DNA from 4 places in the Nonomuraea sp. NPDC051191 genome. Region 3 is predicted to be linked to each of the others. Evidence: riboswitches for the same ligand, from Rfam matches in the RefSeq annotation. Region 3 holds a riboswitch; each other region holds the start of a gene.
What was found. A riboswitch is a leader RNA that binds a small molecule or an ion and turns the genes downstream of it on or off. The one in region 3 is predicted to bind cyclic di-AMP.
Positions count from the first base shown of each region.

Region 1: another riboswitch for cyclic di-AMP. It lies ahead of ACIA8R_RS46220 (CHAP domain-containing protein); the one in region 3 lies ahead of ACIA8R_RS38470 (CHAP domain-containing protein).
Region 2: another riboswitch for cyclic di-AMP. It lies ahead of ACIA8R_RS39380 (CHAP domain-containing protein); the one in region 3 lies ahead of ACIA8R_RS38470 (CHAP domain-containing protein).
Region 4: another riboswitch for cyclic di-AMP. It lies ahead of ACIA8R_RS15910 (C40 family peptidase); the one in region 3 lies ahead of ACIA8R_RS38470 (CHAP domain-containing protein).

Region 1 is NZ_JBITEZ010000023.1:151,012-155,197, forward strand. It holds gene ACIA8R_RS46210 (hypothetical protein) at 1-167, opposite strand, end outside; gene ACIA8R_RS46215 (hypothetical protein) at 662-847, shown strand; cyclic di-AMP (ydaO/yuaA leader) riboswitch at 1,422-1,575, shown strand; gene ACIA8R_RS46220 (CHAP domain-containing protein) at 1,589-2,257, shown strand; gene ACIA8R_RS46225 (hypothetical protein) at 2,383-2,655, opposite strand; gene ACIA8R_RS46230 (multicopper oxidase domain-containing protein) at 2,693-3,241, opposite strand; gene ACIA8R_RS46235 (hypothetical protein) at 3,750-4,186, shown strand, end outside.
Region 2 is NZ_JBITEZ010000016.1:32,511-36,696, reverse strand. It holds gene ACIA8R_RS39390 (glycosyl hydrolase family 18 protein) at 1-585, opposite strand, end outside; gene ACIA8R_RS39385 (luciferase family protein) at 828-1,175, shown strand; cyclic di-AMP (ydaO/yuaA leader) riboswitch at 1,439-1,576, shown strand; gene ACIA8R_RS39380 (CHAP domain-containing protein) at 1,590-2,321, shown strand; gene ACIA8R_RS39375 (TetR/AcrR family transcriptional regulator) at 2,300-2,911, opposite strand; gene ACIA8R_RS39370 (nuclear transport factor 2 family protein) at 3,009-3,467, shown strand; gene ACIA8R_RS39365 (Tm-1-like ATP-binding domain-containing protein) at 3,547-4,186, shown strand, end outside.
Region 3 is NZ_JBITEZ010000015.1:175,012-179,197, reverse strand. It holds gene ACIA8R_RS38480 (YciI family protein) at 1-290, opposite strand, end outside; gene ACIA8R_RS38475 (class I SAM-dependent methyltransferase) at 457-1,275, shown strand; gene ACIA8R_RS38470 (CHAP domain-containing protein) at 1,341-2,036, opposite strand; cyclic di-AMP (ydaO/yuaA leader) riboswitch at 2,049-2,186, opposite strand; gene ACIA8R_RS38465 (Gfo/Idh/MocA family protein) at 2,304-3,257, opposite strand; gene ACIA8R_RS38460 (aldo/keto reductase) at 3,277-4,098, opposite strand.
Region 4 is NZ_JBITEZ010000005.1:219,588-223,773, forward strand. It holds gene ACIA8R_RS15900 (NYN domain-containing protein) at 1-669, shown strand, start outside; gene ACIA8R_RS15905 (NlpC/P60 family protein) at 802-1,728, shown strand; cyclic di-AMP (ydaO/yuaA leader) riboswitch at 2,124-2,286, shown strand; gene ACIA8R_RS15910 (C40 family peptidase) at 2,417-2,899, shown strand; gene ACIA8R_RS15915 (hypothetical protein) at 3,053-3,883, shown strand; gene ACIA8R_RS15920 (M48 family metalloprotease) at 3,895-4,186, shown strand, end outside.

The DNA of each region.
Region 1 (4,186 bases), on a different contig from region 3:
AGTGCGGCACGATGCGCGATGTCCACATAGGGGTGAGCCCTGTGCCGCTCCGGGTGGATCATCTGCAGGTATTTCCATACGCCCAGCGTCAGGGCCGCCAGAAAGATCAGTCCTGCCAACAGCAGCGCGACGATGGTGTCATCCCCAAGGGGGGCGTCGCTACGCATGTGGGTCTCCGTGAAGCGGGTCGGTAACGAGGTCGTGACGAACGTAGAGTCCGTCGCATGGGGTGATCGGTGCTTTCCGCTCTGGCCGACCGTGCCCTGAAACGCCCGATGAGGCGGACCGGCAGGTAGCGACCCCGGTTCTCTGCCAGGAGAGGGAACGCTGTGTCGGTGAAGCGCTGCCCGTCCTGGTCGGCGGCCGACCGCTGCGCCGCACGTGCCACGCCGGGCATGCCCTTGGGGCGGGCTTGTTCGCTGCGGCGCCGACGCACTTTCTGGGGGTATCCGGGCGCGCCGGCCGCTGCCGGCGCTCGTACCTCTTTCGATGCTTCTCGCGGTACCACGTGCTACTGCCCTTCCCGTAACTCAAACATCGATGTTCGAGTTATGGGAGCGTATCCGAGTCTCCGCCATGGAGCCACTTTCCCCGGCATCCGAGAGCCGGGGTGTACGGTGACCGGCCGGACCATGAGACGACCGACGCCCGCGGGGCTGACTTGATCACGGTGGCAGTCGACATACTCGTCAAGCCGTCCTTCATCACCGATGGGGGCGTGGCTGAGCTGCGTACACCCGGCTGGGGTGACAGAGTGATGGCCGAGACGGTCGGCCTGGTCTCGGCCGACCATTTGACCGGCGCCTTCAACCTCCTCATCGGTTTCGAGCCAGAGGAGAGCCGATAGAGGACAGACCATCCCGTCTCGAAGGCTGTCGGGACCCCTGGGCGCTCGTCGCTCGTCCGTGCCTGTCTGGCGCCTGACTTCAAGAGCATGCGCTGTCGAGATGCCAGGTGTGGTGGTATGCCGTGACGCTGGCTTCGCGTGGGACGGGGGCGCATGGTCCGTGGTGTTGACGGCGATTCAACACCGTGGCGTGCGTGGTCGATTACCGCCGCTAACCCGGCCGGTCTCTGCAGCCTGGAGAGGTGGTCGCTGCACCTGCATCGCGACCGTGGTCGCCTTTGTGGCCGCCGCCGTCTCACTCCTCCCCGGCTTGGGTGGTGGCGAGGTTCCGGCCGTTGTCCTTCTTGATCCCCGGCCGGGGACAACGGTCAGGCGGCGTGCCAAGGTAAAGAATTGGTCGGTTAAATGCCTGCCTGGTAGGCCTTTTTGAAGCGTTTCTCCGTAGCTGGCTTGTACCGCTCTATGCCATTCGCATACCTTCAATGTCAGTTACGACGTAGGCCGGGTGAACATCCGCGCCACAGTACGTCCCGACCATTGCCGAGACCGCCTCTGATCTGTGTGAACACGGAGAACGACGCGGCCGCCGAATCCGCACGGACAAACACGCGGAACCGGGGACCCACATTCTGTGGGGTGAATCGGAACACCCTCCCGCGAGGGCATCCGTAGGGCACTTCCACGCCCGAACCCGTCAGCTAACCCGGTAGGCGGAATGGAAGCAAGGAGCAATACCTCTTCATGACCATCAACGCCTTCACCCGTGCCCTGACGCCCGCCACCCTCACTCGCCTCGCCCTCGGCGTGAGCGTCGCCGCCGGCGCGGTTCTCACCGCAGCCCCGGTCTTCGCCGACCAGGCGTCCGGCGCACGTTCCGACACCGTCGCCTCGCACAGCGCCGAGGAGAAGAGCGCCGGGCAGGTGAGCGCGCAGTCCGTCCTGAAGATCGCCGAGTCGCAGGTCGGTGTGACCGAGAACGCCGCGGGCGGCGGCACCCCGTTCCACAGCTGGTACATGTCCTCGCCCCGCGCGAAGGAGACCGTGGCCCGCGACGGCGGCAGTCTGCAGTCCTACGCCAACGCCCCCTGGTGCGCGATGTTCGTCTCCTGGGTGGGGGAGAAGGCCGGCGCCCGGTCCACCGTCGGCTGGGACGCCTACACCGTCACCTACGCCAAGTGGTTCGAGGCCAACAAGCACTGGGGGAGCCAGGCCAAGCCCGGCGCAGTGGTCTTCTACTCCTGGGACGACAAGTCCGTCGAGAGCATCGACCACGTGGGGCTGGTCAAGCAGGACAACGGCGACGGCACGATCACGGCTATCGAGGGCAACACCGGCAACGGCAAGGTCGAGGAGCGCGTCCGGCCCAAGTCCCAGGTGGTCGGGTACGGCTACCCGCAGTACAAGGCCTGACAGTCGACCGAGGATTCCTCTCCAGTGCGATGGTGAGGGCAGCAAAGTGGCGCAGGGCGTGGCCCTGCGCCACTTTCGTGTGTCAGGAGCGAAGCCGTGAGGCCGGCGCCTTGTGTCGGCCCGGCTCATGCTCCAATGTGGCGCATCACGGCGGAGAGCGCTTCGGCTGCTCGCCACACGTCCACGAACGTCGCGTACGAGGGGGTGGAGCCGAACTGCAGGATGCCTGGCCGCCGGGCGGGGGCGATGACCCCATGTCCCGTTTGCGCGACGGCAAGGGCCGGCGCGAAGCTGCGGCTGAGAAGCAGCACGAAGGCGAGGGCGCCAACTTCACCAGGAAGGAGGCAGCCTCGGATCGAACCATTCGGCGCCTGGTGAATGCGGCCCACCGCGGCCACGGCCGCCGCCAGTGATGGTGGCGGCCGTGTACCCGGATCAGGTCTGCTGGTAGCCGAGGAGGGTCATCATGCCGGATTCGGCGTGGTAGATGTTGTGGCAGTGGATCATCCAGAGCCCTGGGTTGTCGGCGTCGAAGTCGACGTTCAGCGTGCTGCCGGGCAGGACGATGGCGGTGTCCTTCCGGACGCCGCCGTCCGCCAGGGCGAAGGTGTGGCCGTGCAGGTGCATGGGGTGCCACATGGTGGTCCGGTTCACGAACGACAGCCGCACGCGTTCGCCCGGCCGTACCGGGGAGATGATCTTCGGGTCGTACTTCTTGCCGTTGATCGCCCAGTCGTAGGCCATCATGCTGCCGGTCAGCTCCAGCCTGACGACGCGGTCGGGCTCCTTGGCCGCCAGGCGCACGCCTTCGGCCGGCCGGAGCTCGGCATAGCGGACGACGTCGCCGTCCAGTTCGCGGGGGCGTACGTCGGCCTTGGGAGCGGAAGCGCCGTCGCCGGTCCGGATCAGGCCGCGGGCCACGGCGTTCTTGCCCTCGGCCAGGGCGACCAGCGGGAAGACGCCGTCCTTGAGGGTGACCAGCACGTCGGTATTTAGGTAAGTGACCGGGGCAGGCTTGCACGCCGGATCGGGATGAGGATGCTGACCGTACAGTTCCCGCCGCGGCGGCCGGGAGGCCGTCATGTATGCAATCGGAGGCCACTTGCGGCCGGCCTCCCCTCGGGCACGCCATATCCACCGTGGACGGAGCATGCGAGTGGCCAGGGATCATGACCAGCGGATATCGCTTGACGCGGGCGGTGAAGGTGGGCGTCGATACCAGCGCCCCCGACTAACGGCCCCATGGGTGTTCCGCGACGGCTGTTCCCGGGCGTGTGCGTGCCCCGGGGTGGCTGGAACCGGGCCCTGGGTACCGCTGTCAATCCGTGGGCCGCCGGACGGGCGTGATCGTGCCCTGTGCGGTGTGTCAGAAAACCCGCCGGTCGGGTCGCGCATGGGCGCATCGCAGGGGCGATGGCGTGTCCAGCCGGTCGTGGGGTGTGAAGGAACGCGTTGTCGAGGTGTGACGACGCGGTCAGCAGCCGATCAGGAGATGAAGGGCAAGACGACACAGATGAACGGAACCACCTTCAAGACGTGTTCCTGCCGCGACGAGGCTACGGGCAAGAGGCTGGGTAAGGCATGTCCGAAGCTGCGTCGTCCCGGAGGAGGGGAGCGGTGGAGCAGCACCCATGGCCGGTGGGCCTACCAGCTGGAGCTGCCGGCGCACGCGGACGGTCGGCGGCGTAATCCGCTGCGGCGTCGGGGCTTTGCCACGCTGGAGGAGGTCGAGGCGGAGTTGGAGCAGGCCCGGGCGCTGCTGGCGCTGGATGAGGACCCGCACGTGCAACGGAAGATCGCCGAGCTGATGCTGGCCACGCTCAAGGACAACAAGGCGTTGCCGCCGGTGGAGGAGGTACGGCGCAAGGTCCGCACCCGTCAGGACCTCAACCCCACCGTCACGGTCGCCGAATGGATGCAGGAGTTCTT
Region 2 (4,186 bases), on a different contig from region 3:
CAGGTTGCCCGGCACGGTCGGCGGGGTCTTGTCGTCGCCGCCGCCGCCCGTGGTGGTGGCGGTGATCTGGTTGCTGTTGGCCGAGCGGTTGCCGGCGGCGTCACGCGCGCGCACGGTGTAGGTGTAGGCCGTGCTCGCGGTGAGGCCCGTGTCGTTGTACGTGGTGCCCGTGACGGTGGTGACGAGAGTGCCGCCGCGGTAGATCTCGTAACCGGTGACGGCCACGTTGTCGGTGGAGGCGTCCCAGGCCAGGGCCACGCTGTTGTTCGTGACGCCGGTCGAGCGCAGGTTGCCCGGCACCGACGGCGCGGTCGTGTCGCTGCCGCCGCCGCCGGAGACCTTCCACAGCGCCGCCACGTTCGGCGGCTCCCAGCCGGGCTGGGAGGTGTGCGCCTGGAGGCAGACGTAGTCCACGCCGTTGTAGGTGACGACCGTGCCCGCGGTGTACGCGGTCCACGGGGCCCAGGCCGCCGCGAAGGCCACCGTGCTGGCGGAGGCGATCGGTGGGACGGCGACGGCCGCGGTCAGGGGCAGGGCCAATGCCGCCATTCCTGCCAGGACCTTGCTCAGAATGGTGTGTTTCATGTCGCTCCGACATCCGTTGGGGGGTGTGTGGGGAGTGGGATGGGAGACTTCTGGGGAAACTATTAGGAAAGTTTCCTTTAAGTTGTGAATCGACGGTAGCCTCTGCCTGCGGGAGCGTCAATACGTATCGGTCAGGCGTCCGTAATCGTGCCGGTCAGACCCCGAATGTGCCCGTTCACGAGGGGATAACGGTTCAGGAACGGGGGCTGACGGCGGGGTGAGCCGTGGCCCAGCATGGGAGCGTGGCAGGAATCTCCGCCTGGCGGCGGACGCCCACGCGCCGCGGACCTTACGTGGTCCGCGCGGTCGCGGAGTTACGGTCCTGGCCGTCGCTGAACGTCAGCGGCACCGGGCGACAGGTCGCCTTCGCCGTACACGGAACCGAGATCCTGCGCCTGGCCGGCCGGGACGAGGTCCACGTACGGCTCACCGCCCCCGCCATCGGACGCCTGGAGCCCTATTTGCAGGCGTGCGATCAGGTCCATGCCTGCCGCGACCGCGCCTGGGTCGCCGTGCAGGTCGACGCCGAGCCCGATCTGGAATTGTTGCTGGCCCTCACGAGCGTGGCGATAAAGGCGCACGTGGCCTGAAACGATTCTTCGCGGTGCGTAGCGTTTCTCCTACGCACCGTCTGAACAATGCCCTCCATTTGCCCTGGAATTACTCGCCGGGTAGCTTGGTTGTACACAGCCGAACGGGGAGACGTCCCAGGTAGGGATGTCATTGCCGGGGAATTACCCCAGCGGGACCCGTGTTGTACAGAGTCGGCGCGGATACACCGCGTCCGGGCGTCGCAGATATACCTTCAGGCCCTTTCCTGGGCCCGGGAAGACGATGCGTCAGCCCTTTGCCTGACCAGAGACCGCTGAATCCGCCTGTGCGCGGAACCGGGGACCCATGTGTCCATCGGGGTGAATCGGCACCACGGTGCCGTAGGGCAGCTTCCCGCCCGAACCCGTCAGCTAACCCGGCAAGCGGCACGGAAGCACAAGGAGTAATCCCTCATGGCCAAGCACCGTCTTCACCGTGCCTACAAGCTCGACCTCGCCAAGATCGCCCTCGGCGCGACCGCCGTCGCCGGTGTGCTCGGCACGCACGCGGCAGTGAACGCCGACACCGTCCACGCCACCGCCGGCACCGCCGCCCAGACCGCCAAGGTCGCCGGCGTGGCCGCCGCCCAGCCGCGTGTCGCCACCGTGGCCGACAAGCGCGCCACCGACGAGAGCGCCAAGGGCAAGGTGAACGTCACCGCCGCCCAGGTCCTGGCCACCGCCCGCGCCCAGGTCGGCGTCTCCGAGGACGCCAACGGCGGCGGCACCAAGTTCCAGAAGTGGTACGCCGGCTCGCCCCGCGCCGCCGAGACCGTCGCCCGCGACGGCGGCAGTCGCCAGGACTACGTGAACGCCGCCTGGTGCTCGATGTTCGTCTCCTGGGTCGGTGACCAGACCGGCGCCCGCCCGCAGGTCGGCTGGGACGCCTACACCGTCTCGCACGCCAAGTGGTTCGCCTCCAACGGCCGCTGGGGCACCGAGGCAAAGCCCGGCGCCGTCGTCTTCTTCTCCTGGAGCGGCAGCAAGAGCCTGAGCGACATCCAGCACGTCGGCTTCGTCGTCAAGGACAACGGCGACGGCACGATCTCCACGATCGAAGGCAACACCGGCAACGGCAAGGTCGAGGAGCGCGTCCGCCCGGCCTCCCAGGTCGTCGGCTACGGCTACCCGTCGTACGCCGCCTGATCTCCCTCCTGTGAAGAGCGCACTCCCTGCGGGGGGTGCGCTCTTTCGCGTGTGTGCTGGTCGACCAGGGTGGCGGCGGACTGGGCGGCCGAGCGGGCGGCGCCGGGGTCCTCGGAGATCATCGCGGTCACGGTGGCGCCGTCGATCAGGGTGAGCAACTGCTCGGCGAGCAGGCCGGGATCGCCGGCGCCCGCCTTCTCGGCGAGCGAGCTCAGGTAGGCGCGCAGGCGTTCCTTGTGTGCGCGCACCGCCGTACGGACGGCGGCCGAACCGGCGCCCAGCTCGGCGAAGGCGTTGACGAAGCCGCAACCGCGGAAGTCGTCCTCGGTGAACCAGCGTTCCAGCCACTCGAAGACCGCCGGGATGCGGTCGCCGGCGTCCGTCACGTACGCGGTGAGCGAGGCCGTCCAGCGTTCGTCGCGCCGCCGCAGGTAGGCCACGACCAGCGCCTCCTTCGACGGGAAGCACTGGTAGAGCCGCTTCAGCGAGAGGCCGGAGGCGGCGCGGATCTCGTCCATGCCGACCGCCTGCACGCCGCGGCGGTAGAACAGGTCGCCCGCGGCGTCCAGCAGCAGCTGCTCGTGATCCATGACACTCCTCCAGGTGCTTGCGGCGGAGAACGCTCGTTCTCTACGCTATCGCACACCCCGGGAGAACGCCCGTTCTCTCGATATGAGAGGACATCACATGACACGCCCGCCCGTTCCGCCGTTCACCGAGGAGACCGCCCGGATCAAGGTCCAGGCCGCCGAGGACGCCTGGAACACCCGCGACCCCGAACGTGTCGCGCTCGCGTACACCGAGGACTCCGTGTGGCGCAACCGCGGCGAGTTCGTCACGGGCCGCGCCGAGATGGCCGCGTTCCTGCGCCGCAAGTGGGATCGGGAGCTGGACTACGCCCTGCGCAAGGAGCTCTGGGCGTTCACCGGCGACCGCATCGCCGTCCGCTTCCAGTACGAGTCCCGCGACGCCACCGGCCAGTGGTGGCGCAGCTACGGCAACGAGCAGTGGGAGTTCGACGAGTCCGGGCTGATGCGCCGCCGGGAGGCCAGCATCAACGACGTCCCCATCACGGAGGACGAACGCCGCATCTTCGGCTCCCGCCCCCTGTCCGAGCACGGAGTGGACGTCCTCGGCGTCCGGTGACCCCGCGATCGCTCCGGCATTGACAGCCCGCCCGGAGATCAACGGGTAAGGTCGAGGAGCCGATCGTAGGAGGTCTGACATGGCGGTTCTGCTGCTGGGCACCCTCGACACCAAGGGGGAGGAGTATGCCCTCGTCCGCGATCTGATCGTCCGGGCCGGGCAGGACGTCGTCCTCATGGACACCGGCGTGATGGGCGCCTCCGCGCTGGCCGCCGACGTCCCGGCAGAGGCCGTCGCGCGGGCCGCCGGCACCGACCTCGACCGGCTCAGGAGCGCGGGCGACCGCGGCGCCGCGCTCGCGGCGATGGCGGCCGGGGCCACGGCCGTCGCCAAGGAGCTGCACGCCCGCGGCGGGCTGGGCGGCGTGCTCGCGCTGGGCGGCAGCGGCGGCTCGTCCATCGCCGCCGCGGTCATGCGGGCGCTGCCCGTCGGCCTGCCCAAGCTGCTGGTGTCGACCATGGTCAGCGGCGACGTGTCCGCCTACGTCGGCGAGACCGACGTGACGCTCATGTACAGCGTCGTCGACGTCGCGGGCGTCAACTCCATCTCCCGCCGCATCCTGGCCAACGCCGCCGCCGCGATCAGCGCGATGGCCGCCTCGTACGACGCCGGCGCCGAGCCGTCCGGCGCGGACAAACCACTGGTCGCGGCCACGATGTTCGGCGTCACCACGCCCGCCGTGGACGCCGCGCGGGCCCGGCTGGAGTCCCTGGGCTACG
Region 3 (4,186 bases):
GGGACGGGCACGCGCAGGGCCCACTCGACGGCCTCCTCCCTGGACTTCACCTGGATCAGCCAGAACCCCGCGATCAGCTCCTTGGCCTCGGCGAACGGGCCGTCGATCACCTTCGCCCGGCCGCCGCTGTAGGCGATCTGCGCGCCCTGTGAGCTCGGGTAGAGGCCCTCGGCGGCCAGCAGCACCCCCGCCCTGGTCAGCGCCTCGTTGTAGGCGTGCATGTTGTCGACGACCTCCTGGCTGGGCACCGCCCCCGCCTCGGTCTCCGCGCTGGCCTTGCCGACGATCATGAACTTCACTCTGCCGTCCCTTCCGCCCGCGATCGCGCCGCGGAGCCGGTCTCACCCGAGCGTCGAACGGGCGCCCGCCGGATCGACACGCGGGGGGCGGATCGTTCGTTGTCCAGGGCACGGTACCGGTCGTGCGACCGCGTGGCCGATGTGCCATCCTCGGCCCATGCCCCAACCCGCAGCAGCCGGCCTCCCCGCCAACCGGGCCCTCTGGGACGAGCGCGCCCGCGTCCACGGCTCCACGCCCGCCGACAGGTTCTACGACGTGGACGCCTTCCTCGCCGGCCGGCAGACCCTCTACGCGCTCGAACGCCGCCTGGCGGGGGACGTCGCCGGGAAGGACCTGCTCCACCTGCAGTGCCACTTCGGCATGGACACGCTGAGCTGGGCGCGGCTCGGAGCGCGGGTGACCGGCGTCGACTTCTCCCCGGTGGCGGTCGCGCGCGCCCGCGACCTGGCGGCCGAGGCCGGGCTGGCGGCCACGTTCGTGGAGGCCGACACGCAGCGGCTGCCCGAGTCGCTGGCCGGGGGCTTCGACCTGGCCGTGGCCACGTACGGCGTGTTGTGCTGGATCGGCGACCTGGCCGCCTGGATGCGCGGCGCGGCCATGGCGCTGCGGCCCGGCGGGCGGCTGGTGCTGGTCGACCTGCATCCGGCCTACCAGACGGTGGCCTCGCTCGACCCGCTGGTGGCCGACTGGCCCTACGGCGGCGGCCAGGCCCACCGCGAGATGGTGACCGGCACGTACGCCGACGCCGGCGTGGTGACCGAGGCCCAGGAGACCGTCCAGTACTCGTACTCGGCGGGCGAGATCGTCACGGCGGCGGCGCGCGCCGGGCTCACGGTGGCCGAGCTGGGCGAGCACGTCGCCGCCGAGCTGGACCCGCGCGGGCTGCTGACCGAGGGCGAGGACGGCCGCTACCGGCTGCCGTTCGGGGACTCGCACCTGCCGGTGCTGTACTCGCTGGTGGCGGTCCGGCCCTGAGACGCGGCGAGCGCGCGTCCCTCGTGCGGGACGCGCGCTCGAAGCCGCGCTCGAAGCAGGGGAGGTCAGCCCGCGTACTGCGGGTAGCCGTAGCCGACGACCTGCGACTTCGGCCGGACGCGCTCCTCCACCTTGCCGTTGCCGGTGTTGCCCTCGACCGTGGAGATCGTGCCGTTGCCGTTGTCCTTGACGACGAAGCCGACGTGCTGGATGGCGTCCAGGCTCTTGCTGCCGCCCCAGGAGAAGAAGACGACGGCGCCGGGCTTGGCCTCGGTGCCCCAGCGCTTGTTGGCGGCGAACCACTTGGCGTGGGCCACGGTCCAGGCGTCCCAGCCGACCTGCGGGCGGGCGCCGGTCTGCTCGCCGACCCAGGAGACGAACATCGAGCACCAGGCGGCGTTCACGTAGTCCTGGCGGCTGCCGCCGTCGCGGGCGACGGTCTCGGCGGCGCGCTGGGAGTCGGCGTACCACTTCTGGAACTTGGTGCCGCCGCCGTAGGCGTTCTCGGAGATGCCGACCTGGGCCTTGGCCACGGCCAGGACCTGTGCGGCGGTGACGTTGACCTGGGTCTCCCCGGCCCTGCCGGTCTGGGCGGCGGCCTGCGGCGCGACGGCCGAGTGGCCGGTGGAGGCGGCCGGGTCGACGCTGTCGGCGCCGGCGGCGGTGGCGTGGGCGCCGATCGCGGTGGCGATGATGGTCGCGCCGAGCGCGGCGCGGAGGTGGTTGATCTTCGGGGCACGGATGGGACGGTGCTTGGCCATCGAGGGCATTACTCCTTGCTTCCATGCCGCTTACCGGGTTAGCTGACGGGTTCGGACGTGGAAGCTGCCCTACGGCACCGAAGTGCCGATTCACCCCAAAGGACGTGGGTCCCCGGTTCCGCCCGGAGGCGGATTCAGCGGTCGCAGGACGATCCTGCGAAATGTCTTGCGATGGTTGGACAAAGCCGGACAAACCGGACGTCTGCCGCGAGATGCCCCACAAGGTAATACATCGGGCAAGAAGAAGGCAAGTGCCTAAAGGCGCAGCTAGGAGAGTTGCCCCCGCGCGTCGGCCAGAAGCCCCATCATGGCAAGGGATTCGTCAAGCGGCATGACGGCGCTCTCGGTCCGGCCCTCGGCCGTGGCGGCGCGCACCTCGCGCAGCTCCCCGGCGTACCCGTTGTCGGCCGGGTCGAGCACCAGCTCCTCCGTCTCCATCGACGGCCCCGACAGCAGCACCCGCTGCGGCGCCCAGAACGGCGCCAGGATGTCGGCCCGCATCGACGTGCCCACCACGCTCGCGTCGTTGGCGTGATGGGCGAGCAGGGACACGTCCACCAGCGCCCGCCGTCCGTCCGGGTAGAGCAGCACCCCGCCCGCCTCCGCGTCGACCCCGCTCGGCGCCAGCGAGCCGGTGATCCGCAGCTCACGCGGCATGCCGAGCAGGAGCTGCGCCAGCCCGAACGGGTAGATCCCCAGGTCGAGCAGGGCCCCGCCGCCCAGCTCCGGCGCCCACAGCCGATGGGCGGGGTCGTAGGGCAGCGCGAACCCGAACGAGGCCCGCACCGAGCGGATCTCCCCGAAACGCGGATCGGCCGCCACCCGCTGGATGAGCGGGTTGAACCGCATCCACATGGCCTCCATGAGGAAGACCCCGGCCGCGCGGGCCAGCGCCACCATGCGCTCGGCGTCGGCCACGCTGGCCGCCAGCGGCTTCTCGCACAGCACGGACTTGCCCGCCGCGATGGCCGCCTCGGCCACCTCCAGGTGCTGGGCGTGCGGCGTGGCCACGTAGACCGCGTCGACGGCCGGATCGGCGCACAGGGCCTCGTAGGAGCCGTAGGCCGACTCCGCGCCCAGCTCGTCGGCCAGGGCCCGCGCCCTGACCAGGCTCCGCGAGCCGACGGCGGCCACCCGCATGCCGGGCTCGGCCACGATGGCCGCCCCCACGGTACGCGCGATGCCGCCGGTCGCCGCTATTCCCCAGGTGAAATCTCGCACGCCCGAGATCGTAGAGCGCTCAGGTCAGGTTGAACGAGTCGGGGTCGGGCCCGATGCGCCGCCCAGAGTTCATCGCGCCGATGGCCACCAGGTCCTCGGAGTCGAGGATGAAGTCGAACACGTCGATGTTCTCCTCGATCCGCGCCGGGGTGACCGACTTGGGGATCACCACGTTGCCGAGCTGGAGATGCCAGCGGAGCACGATCTGCGCGGGCGTCTTGCCGTACTTCTCCGACAGCACGCGCAGCGCCGGGTCGGCCAGCAGCCCCTTGCCCTGCCCGAGCGGGCTCCACGCCTCGGTCAGGATGCCGTTGGCCTCGTGGAAGGCCCGCATCTCGCGCTGCTGGAAGTACGGGTGCAGCTCGATCTGGTTGATCGAGGGCGTGATGTCGGTCTCGTCCATCAGCCGGGTCAGGGTGGCGACCGTGAAGTTGGAGACGCCGATGGCCTTGGCCCGGCCGTCACGGTAGATCTTCTCCAGCGCCCGCCAGGCCTGCACGTACTTGTCCTGCTCCGGAACCGGCCAGTGGATCAGGAAAAGATCTACGTAGTCGAGGCCCAGGCGGGCCAGGCTCTCGTCGAAGGCCTGCTCGGCCCGCCCGTGGTCGCCGTTCCACAGCTTGGTGGTGACGAACACCTTCTCCCGTGGCACCTCGGCGGCGCGCACGGCCCGGCCGACGCCCTCCTCGTTCTCGTAGGCGGCGGCGGTGTCGACATGCCGGTATCCCGCGCGCAGCGCGGTCGTCACGGCGTGCTCGGCGTCGTCGGCAGAGACCTGCCAGACGCCGAAGCCGAGCTGTGGTATCTGCACACCGTCGGTGTTGAGCATCAGCGAGTTCATACCCTCCATTGTTCACGTGTCGTTTCTTGCGGCTTAAGCAGGCCGGGTTAGCTTGTGACGGGTCGTGCAAGGCGCTCCACCGGCTGGG
Region 4 (4,186 bases), on a different contig from region 3:
CTGCGCCGCCTGCGCGAGCGGCTGGCCGACGTGGAGAGGCAGCTCGAAGCCTCCCGCCGGGCCGCCCGCGAGGGCCGCAGCATCGAGGACGCCCGCATCAGGGTGCTGCTCGACGCGCTCCAGGACGCCTCGGCCGGGCTGCGCAGGGAGCTGGCGCTGCCCACCACGATCAGCAAGCCCGCCGACTCGGTCGCGGCCAGCACCGGCGAGCGTCCCGGGGTGCGCGGCGTGCCGGCGCGGGCTCTGGCCGACGACGACCCGCAGCTCCTCGACCAGCTCCTGGCGCTGCCGCAGGTCCATCTGATCATCGACGGCTACAACGTCACCAAGACCGGCTACGGCACGTTCACCCTCGCCGACCAGCGCAACCGGCTGATGACCGGCCTCGGCGGCCTGGTCGCGCAGACCCGCGTCGAGGTGACGGTGGTCTTCGACGGTGCAGAGCTCAACGCGCCCGTGCAGGTGGTGGCGCCGCGCGGGGTGCGGGTGCTGTTCAGCGCGCCGGGGGAGATCGCCGACGACCTCATCCGCCGGCTCGTCCGCGCCGAGCCGCCCGGCCGGGCCATCGCCGTCGTCTCCTCCGACCGGGAGGTGGCCGAGTCCGTCCGCCGGATGGGCGCCAGACCCGTTCCGTCGGGTCTGCTGCTGCGCCGGTTGGGCCGCGCATAAGTTACGAATTAGCACTATTGGCGAGACCCCACTCGCCACTTCTGTACTATTTCGCCCCAGGTGTAATCCCTGGGAGGCGACGCTGTGAGGTTTGGCCGGGTCACGTTGGCGGCGGGTCTCGCGATCGGGCTGATGACGGTCCCGATGGGTGCGGCGCTCGCTGATCCCAAGCCCACTCTCAAGCAGGCCAAGGCCAAGCTGGAGAAGCTGAACGACAAGGCCGACAAGGTCGTCGACCGGTACAACACGGCGACCGAGGAGTACAAGAAGGCCAAGAACGCCTACACCAAGCTGAACGACCGCTACAAGCAGAAGCTGCAGACGGTCGCCGACCTGCGGGCCGACATCATCAGGGCGGCGGTGGACTCGTACAAGCTGGGCGGGGACGTCGCGTCCCTGCCGGGCTTGATGGGCGCGGACGACCCCGAGAACCTGCTGGCCGGGATGGCCATGGCCGGGCAGCTCTCGCGCGAGCGGCTGGAGAAGCTGGCCGCCTTCGACCGCGAGAACAAGGGGCTCAAGGTCGAGCGCGACAACGCCGAGACCGCCCTGGCGGACGCCGACAAGGAGCGGGACGCGGTCCAGAAGGAGCGCGCCGAGGTCCTGAAGCTGGTCGGCGAGCAGAAGAAGCTCCTGGACAAGCTGGGGGCCTACAACCCGGGCAACCCCAACAGCACCGGCATCAAGTACACCGGTCCCGCCTCGGGCAACGCGGCCGCCGTTCTGCGCTTCGCCTTCGCCCAGGTCGGCAAGCCGTACATCTTCGGGGGCACGGGCCCGCGCGGCTACGACTGCTCAGGGCTGACCCAGGCCGCGTGGCGCGCGGCCGGCGTCTCGTTGCCGCGTACGACGTGGCAGCAGTGGGCCTGGGGCTCCGGACGCAAGGTGGACATCAAGGACCTCCAGCCCGGGGACCTCATCTTCAGCGAGGGGCTGGGGCACGTCAGCATCTACGCGGGCGGGGGCAAGATCGTCCACGCGCCGCAGACGGGTGACGTCGTGAAGGTCGTCCGGCTCTCGGACTACCGCCGCCCGCTGGTCGGAGCCATCCGCCCCTGACCTCCGGTCCACCGGAACTCCTCCCGACACTCGCCCTCGGCCGCCCGTCTCGCAGGCCGCAGGGACCACCGGCGTGCCCGCTCGGCCCGCCGGTGGGACGAAGGGGACAAAAGGTGTCAAAGGGCCCTGACAAGCGCCTGCGTCAGGAAGTGTGAGAAGGGTCACATTTAGGTAACGGAGCCTGTGGCTCCAGCAGGGGTTTCGTCCCTTACTCGTGCCTTTATTTGATCTTTACAACCTGACTCCCCCTTTGCACTTTCTTGACCCCTCGGCGTAGTTTCTGGCGTCGCGGTCGGCAAGCCATGCGAGCCGCGAATCGACATCGGAACCCCCGATGCGGACCACATAAAAATCCGTCGGTCGCCATCGATATCCCCATTCAGGCATATCAATCGAGTGGCGACCTGCCGAGTCCGTGCAGCCAGGAGGCACGGAGCCGGGGACCCAAAGATCCCGTCATCCCCCGGGATCAGGGGTGAATCGGCGCGTTCAGCGCCGTAGGGCGACTTCCAGGCCCGAATCCGTCAGCTAACCCGGTAGGCGTTCGTGGAAGACACAAGGAGAAATCCTGTCTACCTCCCTGCATAACCCCCGTCTGTCCCGTCTCGCCCTGAAGGGCGCCGCACTCACGATGACCGTGACGGCCGGAGGTGCGGTTCTCCATGCCGTGCCGGCCGGGGCGCAGACGGTGAGCGAATCGGCCGTCAGGCTCACCGCGGTGTCCAGCACCGCCGAGACGGCCACCACCAGGTCGGCCAAGGCGGCGAAGAGCGCCAGGTCGGCCAAGGCGGCGAAGGCCGCCAGGCAGAAGGTGAGGGCCCACAAGGCCGTCGCCGTCGCCAAGCACCAGATCGGCGACCCGTACCGGTACGGGGCCACGGGTCCTGGTGCGTTCGACTGCTCCGGACTCGTCCAGTACGCCTGGAAGAAGGCCGGGGTGCGACTCCCGCGCGTGACGAGCAGCCAGTTCGCCCGCATTCGGCACAAGGTCTCCTGGCGGAAGCTCAAGCCGGGCGACCTGATGTTCTTCAACGGGCTGGGCCACGTCGGCATGTACGTCGGCCACGGCAAGATGATCCATTCGCCGAGGACCGGCGAACGGGTGCGCATCGACAAACTGGGCGGATGGCGGAAGTCGTCGTTCGTCGGCGCGGTGCGTCCCGGCGCGTGACAACAGGCCCCGCCCGGACCCTCCCCGGTCCGGGCCGGGGCCTGTCGCATGTCCGGCTTCCTGTTGCGAACCGCAGGTCCCGCCTTGCGGAGAGGGCGTGGGCCCGGTCTCGTGAAGGGGGCGTGAGGGCCGCGGGCCGACTAGCATCGGGCCGTGTCCTCGCAGGTGCGTCCGTCCCTCCGCGGTCCGCGTCTGCTCCTGCCCGTCCTGCTGCTGGCGGCGGTTCTCGTGGTCGCCGACGCGCCGCCCGGCGCCGTCCTGCCCGCCGGGGCGCGCGATCTGTGGGCCGGCGGCGGTCAGGTGGTCCGCGGCGGACGGTCCGTGGTCGTGGGGCATCGCGCCGAGCCCGGCGTGCTCGCCGATCTCGCCCGGCGCGCCGACCTCGCCGGTCGGCGGGTGTCCGCGCTGCTCGGCCGGCCGGTACGCGCGCTGGTCGTCGTACCGGACTCCGACGCCGAGGCGGCGGGGCTGGCGGGCACGGGCCCGCTGGACGGGCTGGCCGCGGTGGCCGACGGCCCGAGGGTGATCATCGTCCCCGGCTCCTTCGCGCGGCTCACCCCCACCGGACGCGACGTCGTCCTCACCCACGAGCTCACGCACGTCGCCGCGGGCACCGACCGGCTGCCCGTCTGGCTCTACGAGGGGTTCGCCGACTACGTGGCCTACCGCGACGCCGGACTCCCCGTCAGGACGGCCGCCGCCGAACTCGCCGCCGAAGTACGGGCCGGCCGGCTGCCGAGCGAGTTGCCCGGAGCCGCGGCTTTCGCCCCCACGGCAGCCGACCCCGGACGGCTCGCGCGGGCGTACCAGGAGGCCTGGATGGCGTGTCGCTTCCTCGCAGACCGGTTCGGTGACGGGACCCTGGTACGGCTCTACCGTGATGCCCGCGTGGCCGGCGTCGATCAGGCGCTCGCCTCCGTGGGGCTGACCGCCGAGACACTGGCGGCACGGTGGCGCGAGTACGTACGAGAGCAGCTCGCGTGAAGGGGAGGCAGATGAGCGAGCGGAACGACCCGCCCCGGGAGGGGGACGAGCCCGCGGGAGCGGTCGCCAGAGGGGCCGACGAGCCCGGTACGGCGGTCGCGGCGGGCCACGGCGGCGGTGTGGCCATCAGGGACGACGAGGACGGGCGCCCCGGCGACGGCGGCCCGCCGGAACCCTCCGGCACCACCGAACCCCCTGAGTCCCCAGGTCACCCCGACGACCCGGACGACCCGGACACCTCCGGCCCCACCCCCGGCGAACGCCCCGACGCGGACGCCGACCCCGACACCGAGGACCCCCGCC